2 regions of the Catenulispora yoronensis genome follow, and region 2 is predicted to be linked to the other one. Evidence: riboswitches for the same ligand, from Rfam matches in the RefSeq annotation. Region 2 holds a riboswitch; the other holds the start of a gene.
The links. A riboswitch is a leader RNA that binds a small molecule or an ion and turns the genes downstream of it on or off. The one in region 2 is predicted to bind glycine.

Region 1 (3,628 bases), on a different contig from region 2:
CTCGGCAAGACCCTCCTCCAAGTGGCTCTGGCCGATCCCGACCTCACCCTGCCCGCCCTGCGCGCGGCGTGCCACGAAGTCCTCGTCACCGCCGACGACCAGGAACACCTGATCCAGGCCCTCCTCACCCTGGCTCGCAGCCAGGCCGGCCTCGACCACCGCGAGCCCTTCGACCTCGCGAAGGTGACACAAGGAGTGGTCGACGCGCACCACGAGGAGATCGGCCGCAGAGGTCTGCGACTCGACACCGCGCTGGAGCGGGCGCCGATGGACGGCGACCCTCAGCTGATGGAGGTTCTGGTGACGAACCTGCTGGAGAACGCCATTCGACACAACGTCGTCGGGGGGAGCATCCGCATAGCCACCGGCGATGCCGCCGCCGTCGGATCGGCCGGGCCGGCCGCTGACATCCACGCCGCACGACCGGTCCTGGCTGTCAGCAACACCGGTGACTTCATCCCCACAGCCGAGGTGCAACGCATCCTGCAACCTTTCCAACACCTCGCGCGACCGCGCGGCCACAACCACGAAGGACTCGGCCTCGGCCTGTCGATCGTCGCCGCTATCGCCGACGCCCACACCGCCGCCCTGTCGCTGCAAGCACCGCCGACCGGGGGCCTGGCTGTACACGTGGGCTTGCGCAAGGAAGCCCGGGGCTCTTGACGGCCGCGTCGCGGCCACCGTACTTTTGTCCCGCGCACGGCCCCACAATTGAATACACCGCTGACGATACTGTGCGGGAGAGCTCACGACTCGGTGGAGTTGTGGCGCCGAAGGAGCAAATCCTCCCCGGAAACTCTCAGGCCTCGTTACCGCATGAGTGGAGGCGGACTCTGGAAAGTAGGCGCCCATGCGTCTCGCCCACGGTGAAAGCCGCGCTCTACGCGCGGTGAAACTCTCAGGCCAATGACAGAGGGGGAGGCTCACTCGGCCGCACACCCTGGTGTGCGCTAGGAACACGAGGATGCCCCTATGCCTGTCGTAGCACTGGCCCATCACACGGCCTTCAGCCCGCCGTTCGACCTGGTGCCCGTCTTGGTACTCAAGGTGGCGCTCCCCCTCAAGTAGCTCTGCTGGGCCGCGTTCCGCGTCCTGCCTTTTGACAACTCAATACCGCGCTGTTCGAACCGCAGCGGGAGAGTCCTCGTCCAGCCTGGGCGAGGCGCCGAAGGAGCAACACTCCCCAGAATCTCTCAGGCCCCCATACCGCCGCGGTGAGGCAACTCTGGAAAGTCAGGGCCCTGTGCCCTGCGCCCACGGTGCAAACCGCCCGATCCGGCGGTGAAGCTCTCAGGTATCGATGACAGAGCGGGGAGGTCACCCATCCATGGCGCCGCGTTCGCGGCGTACCAGCAGGGAGCCTCCCTATGAGCTCTGATGAGCCGTCCACGCACGGCGCTTTTTCTGCCCGCCATATCGGCGTCCGTGACGCCGACCGCGCCAAGATGCTGGCCGAGGTCGGCTATCGCACGCTCGGTGAGCTTGTCGACGCCGCCGTTCCCGCCGGCATCCGCACCGTCGGCGACCTGGACCTCCCGACGGCCGCGAGCGAGGCCGAGGCCCGCGCCGAGCTGGTGGAGCTGGCCGCCCGGAACACGGTGGGCATCGCCATGATCGGGCTGGGCTACTTCCCGACGGTGACGCCCGCGGTGATCCGGCGCAATGTGCTGGAGGATCCGGCGTGGTACACCGCGTACACGCCGTACCAGCCGGAGATCAGCCAGGGCCGGTTGGAAGCGCTGATCAACTTCCAGACCATGGTGGGTGATCTGACCGGGCTGCCCACCGCCAACGCCTCGCTGCTCGACGAGGGCACGGCGGTCGCCGAGGCGGTCACGGTCATGCGCCGCGTGGCCGGCAAGCAGGGCGGCGCGCGTGTGCTGGTCGACGCCGACACCCTGCCGCAGACCCTTGATGTCCTGCGCACCCGGGCCGCGGCGGTCGGGATCGAGGTCGTCGAGGTCGACGTCACCGCGCCGCTGCCGGAGGGCGGCTTCTTCGGACTGGTGCTGTCCTACCCGGGCTGCTCCGGGGCGGTCCGTGACCTGCACGCTGTGACTGCCGCGGCGAAGGCGCGCGGTGCGTTGGTGGCGGTGGCCGCGGACCTGCTGGCATTGACGCTGCTGGTTCCGCCGGGTGAGTTCGGCGCGGACATCTGTGTGGGGTCGACGCAGCGGTTCGGCGTCCCGCTGTTCTACGGCGGCCCGCACGCCGGGTACATGGCGGTGCGCGAAGGATTGGAGCGGCACCTGCCCGGGCGGCTGGTGGGCGTGTCCGTGGACGCGTCGGGCCGGCCCGCCTACCGGCTGGCATTGCAGACCCGTGAGCAGCACATCCGCCGCGACAAGGCGACGTCGAACATTTGCACCGCGCAGGTGCTGCTGGCCGTGGTCGCCTCGATGTATGCCGTGTACCACGGTCCAGAGGGTTTGACCGAGATCGCTCAGCGGATCCACGGGTACGCGGCGCACCTCGCGACCGGTCTGGAGGCCGACGGTGTCGAGGTGGTGCATACAGAGTTCTTCGACACCTTGTCGGTCCGCGTTCCCGGACGCGCCGCGCAGGTGGTCGCGACCGCGCATGACCTGGGGCTCCGGCTGCGGCTGGTGGACGACGACCACGTCGGCGTGTCCTGCTCGGAGATCACGACCAAGGCGCATATCGATTTGGTCCGGCAGGCCTTTGGGCGCCAGGACACCGCAAGAGCAGACGGATCAGAGGATTCGTCAGGGAGTTCAGAAGCCTCGGCTATTGCAGGGAGCTGCGAGAGGTTGCCGCCTGCCCTGCGCCGCACCTCGGACTTCCTCACGCACCCGGTGTTCGGCGCGCATCGCTCGGAGACGGAGATGTTGCGCTATCTGCGGCGGCTCTCCGACCGGGACTTCGCGCTGGACCGCGGCATGATCCCGCTGGGGTCGTGCACGATGAAGCTGAACGCGACCACCGAGATGGAGCCGGTGAGCTGGCCCGGCTTCGCCGACCTGCACCCGTTCGCCCCGGCCGGCGACACCGCCGGGTACGCCGAGCTGATCGCGCAGCTTGAGACCTGGCTGGCGGAGGTCACCGGATACGCGAAGGTGTCCATCCAGCCCAACGCCGGGTCCCAGGGCGAACTGGCCGGACTGCTGGCGATCCGGGCCTATCACCGTGCCCGCAGCCAGGGCGGACGGGACGTGTGCCTGATCCCGGCCAGTGCGCACGGCACCAACGCCGCGTCGGCCGCGATGGCCGGGATGCGGGTGGTCGTCGTCGCCTCGCGACCCGACGGCACCGTCGATCTGGCGGATCTGGAAGCCAAGTGTGCGCAGCATGCTGATTCCCTCGCCGCGATCATGGTCACGTACCCGTCGACGCACGGCGTCTACGAGGAGGGCATCACCCGACTGTGCGAACTGGTGCACGAGCACGGCGGCCAGGTGTATGTAGACGGCGCCAACCTCAACGCGCTGCTCGGCGTCGCCAAGCCGGGCGAGTTCGGCGGGGACGTGTCCCACCTGAACCTGCACAAGACGTTCTGCATCCCGCACGGCGGAGGCGGCCCAGGCGTCGGGCCGGTCGCGGTGGCCGCTCATCTGGCGCCCTATCTGCCGAGCCATCCGCTGCACCCCGAGACCGCGCGCCGCGACGG
Region 2 (3,628 bases):
CGGGGCCGTGGTAGACCGCGTACATGCCGGCGATCACGGCCAGCAGCACCTGCGCGGTGCAGATGTTGGACGTGGCCTTCTCGCGGCGGATGTGCTGCTCGCGGGTCTGGAGCGCCAGGCGCAGCGCCTGGCCGCCGTCGGCGTCCACGGACACCCCGACCAGGCGGCCGGGCAGGGAGCGGGACAGGTCCTGGCGGACGGCCATGTAGCCGGCGTGCGGGCCGCCGAAGCCCAGGGGGACGCCGAAGCGCTGGGTGGAGCCCACGGCGATGTCGGCGCCGGCCTCGCCGGGCGAGGCGAGCAGGGTCAGCGCCAGGATGTCGGCGGCGACGGCCACCAGGGCGCCGCGGGCGTGCGCCGCGTCGGCGATCGCCTTCAGGTCCCGGACCTGGCCGGAGGCGCCGGGGTACTGCACGAGGACGCCGTAGAAGTCGTCCTCGGGGAGCGCGGAGAGCACGCGCGAGGAACCGTCGGACTCACCGTCGGACGCGCCGTCGGACGCGGCACCGGCAGCGCTGCCGGACACGCTGTCAGCAGCACTGTCGGCGGCCGACAGGTCGACCAGCGCCAGCTCGATGCCCAGCGGCTCGGCCCGGGTCTGGAGCACCGCCAGCGTCTGCGGGAAGACGTCGGCGTCGACCAGGAAGCGGGGGGACTTGCTCTTGGACGCGCGGCGGGCCAGCGTCATGGCCTCGGCGGCGGCCGTGGCCTCGTCCAGCAGGGAGGCGTTGGCCACCGGCAGCCCGGCCAGGTCGGCGACCACGGTCTGGAAGTTCAGCAGCGCCTCCAGCCGGCCCTGGGAGATCTCCGGCTGGTAGGGCGTGTAGGCGGTGTACCAGGCCGGGCTCTCCAGCACGTTGCGCAGGATCACCGGCGGGGTGAAGGTGCCGTGGTAGCCCAGGCCGATCATCGGGCGGAAGACCCGGTTGCGCCCGGCGATGTCGCGCAGCTCGGTCAGCACCTCGGCCTCGGAGCGGGCCGGCGGCAGGTTCAGGCGCTCGGTGAGGCGGATGGCGCCGGGGACGGCGGCCTCGGTGAGCTCGTCCAGGGAGCCGTAGCCCAGGTGGGACAGCATCGCGGCGGCGGCGTCCGGGTCCGGGCCGATGTGCCGGTCGGCGAACGGCGAGGCCTGCTCCAGCTCGACGAGGCTGGGGCGCGGGGCGGCCGGGGTAGCCGGAGCACCCAGGCCGGCCGAGCCGCCGGCGGGCGCGTCGGAAGTGGCAGACGTGTCCGACACAGCCGGGGCGGGGTGGGCGGGCACCGGGCCGGCGGAGTCGTCTCCGGCCGTGCCGTGCAGATCCGTGAGCACTGCGGTCACCATCGTGGCCTCTCAGGCGGACGCTCTAGACGTCGGGTGGTGGATTCGCGCCTCCCGCGGATCCGTCCTCCCCCTCTGTCATTGGGACCTGAGAGTTTCACCGCGAGCAGGGAGTCCCGAGGGCACCCGCGGTTTACACCGTCGGTGAGGGCCTCGCACCAGCTCGGCCCTGCTTTCCAGAGTCGCCAGCTCGAACGGTCCGTTTGCCTGAGAGTTTCCGGGGAGGGTTGCTCCTTCGGCGCCCGTGGAGGGTCTCTCCCGTTCGAGGTTTGTCGGCGCTTACGACGGTATCAGCGCAGGCACGGTCTGTTCTAATCCCGTTAACCGTTTGCCGTAGTGCCGCACCGGTGGTGGGCTGGCCGCGTGATTTCCGACAAGGACCTGCTCAGCCTGTTCGACGCGAGGATGCGCGCGGCCGCCGTCCCGGACGAGCCCGGGGCCCGGATCGAGGCCGCCGACGGCGTGATCCGCCAGGTCGGAGCCACACCGCGGGACTGGCACGGCGTGCTGTACTCGACGCTGGACGCCGCCACGGCCGAGGCCGCGATCGACTCCGAGATTGCCCGCTTCGGCGCCCTCCTGGGCCCCGGCGGCGAGTTCGAGTGGAAGGCCTACAGCCACGACCGCCCCGCCGACCTCGCCGCGCGCCTGGCCAGGGCCGGTTTCCGGCCCGGAGCACCGGAGACGCTGTTTGTGGCGGAGATCACACAGCTGGCGGCCGGCCTGCCGTCCGCACTGCCGTCCGCACTGCCCCCCGCACCCCCGCCCGGCGTGACCCTGCGACCGGTGACGACAGCATCCGACGCCGACCTGGTCGCCGAGGCGACCGAAGCGGCCTTCGGCGACGGCGGCCAACGAGCCCGCGACCGGGTACTGGCCCGGCTCGCGGCGGACCCGGACACGGTGTGGACCTGGGTGGCGATGGCCGACGGCCGACCGGTCTCGGCAGCCCGGATGCTCGTGCACCCCGGCACCGGGTTCGCGAGCCTGTGGGGCGGCGGCACCGCTCCGGAATGGCGCGGCCGCGGGATCTACCGCTCGCTGGTGGCGCATCGCATGCGGCTCGCGGCGGAGCTGGGGTGCGAATACCTCCAGGTCGACGCGACGGACGACAGCCGGCCGATCTTGGAGCGGTTGGGGTTCCGGGCGTTGAGCGTGACGACGCCCTACGAGTATCGGTTCTGATCGTCGTCCCCCGTCATCAGAGGTCTCCCTAAGCACCTCACAGCGCTTTCCCTCCGATGTATCAGACCCCTGTGGCAGGGTAGGCACCTGCTGTCCGATGGGGAGCCTGGGGGGAAGGGGGAAGGCGGTGCGAACCAATCCGCGCCAGCACATCTTGGACACCTGGCGCGCCTTCGCCCGCGTCGCGATCGACAACGGGGAGTGGGCCTGGGGCGGGCGCGCCGGTTCGAACAGCATCAGCGATGCCGAGCAGCTCCTGTGCCTGCTCTATCCCGCCACCGAAGTGCCGGGCTTCCGGCTGCACCGGCCGGACGCCATCCATGACGACGTCCTCACGGTGCTCAAGCCCTTGGGCGACGGTCTGGACATCCCGATGCGGATACTGGAAGCACTGGAGCAGTACCTCGATCGCCACACCGGTGAGCAGGGCCCGGTCTTCGCCGCCGGATCCGCTGTGCAGGCCCAGGATCCGGCTGAGGAAGCCACGGCCGAACAACAGGCCTTCGACCTCACCGACTCGTATTCGGTCTCGATCACCTTGTGCCTGTCGGCCAAAGGCTTCCTGCGCGAGTTCCAGCGCACGGTGGAACGGCCCAACGTGCGCGACCGGATCGACGCGGTGCTGTCCCGTCTGGAGGACCGGCTCACCGCGGCGATGATCGGCCTGCTGCGCTCCTTCGTCGTCGACGTCCTGGACCCGGACTCCGACGCCGAGCACCGCCTGATGCGCACGGTCGGCCAGGGCCGGGTCGTCGGCCGGACGCTGATTCAGGACCTGCGGACCCGGCTCCAGCCGGTGCGCGACAAACTGCCGGAGCTGACCTTCGGCCTGCCACCGGAGAACGAGCGGGTTCTGCGCGACTACCCCGAGCGGTTCTTCGAGTGCGGCTGGACCTGGGGTGTGGCGCACGACGCCCCGAACATCGACCTGCCGGCGGCGGCCGAGGTGCCCCAGCCCCGTGGGGCCGCCGAGGCGCGTCCGTCCCTGCACTTCACGGTCGGGGCGCTCAACGGCCTGGCCGACCTCTTCTCCCTCCGCACCTCCCGTCAGGGCCTGCTCACCTCCGGCCAGCAGCCGCTCCGCGAGGCGCTGAGCCTGCGCTGGGGCCTGGCCTCGCAGTACTG

Region 1: linked by a shared signal. The riboswitch ahead of gcvP (aminomethyl-transferring glycine dehydrogenase) and the one ahead of gcvP (aminomethyl-transferring glycine dehydrogenase) in region 2 are both predicted to bind glycine.

What each region holds. Positions count from the first base shown of each region.
Region 1 covers NZ_BAAAQN010000016.1:3,755-7,382, reverse strand. Annotated here, with positions in the region: gene ABD481_RS15590 (sensor histidine kinase) at 1-663, shown strand, start outside; glycine riboswitch at 728-825, shown strand; glycine riboswitch at 1,124-1,219, shown strand; gene gcvP (aminomethyl-transferring glycine dehydrogenase) at 1,368-3,628, shown strand, end outside.
Region 2 covers NZ_BAAAQN010000044.1:38,971-42,598, reverse strand. Annotated here, with positions in the region: gene gcvP (aminomethyl-transferring glycine dehydrogenase) at 1-1,318, opposite strand, end outside; glycine riboswitch at 1,384-1,503, opposite strand; glycine riboswitch at 1,504-1,589, opposite strand; gene ABD481_RS30130 (GNAT family N-acetyltransferase) at 1,685-2,503, shown strand; gene ABD481_RS30125 (SCO2524 family protein) at 2,631-3,628, shown strand, end outside.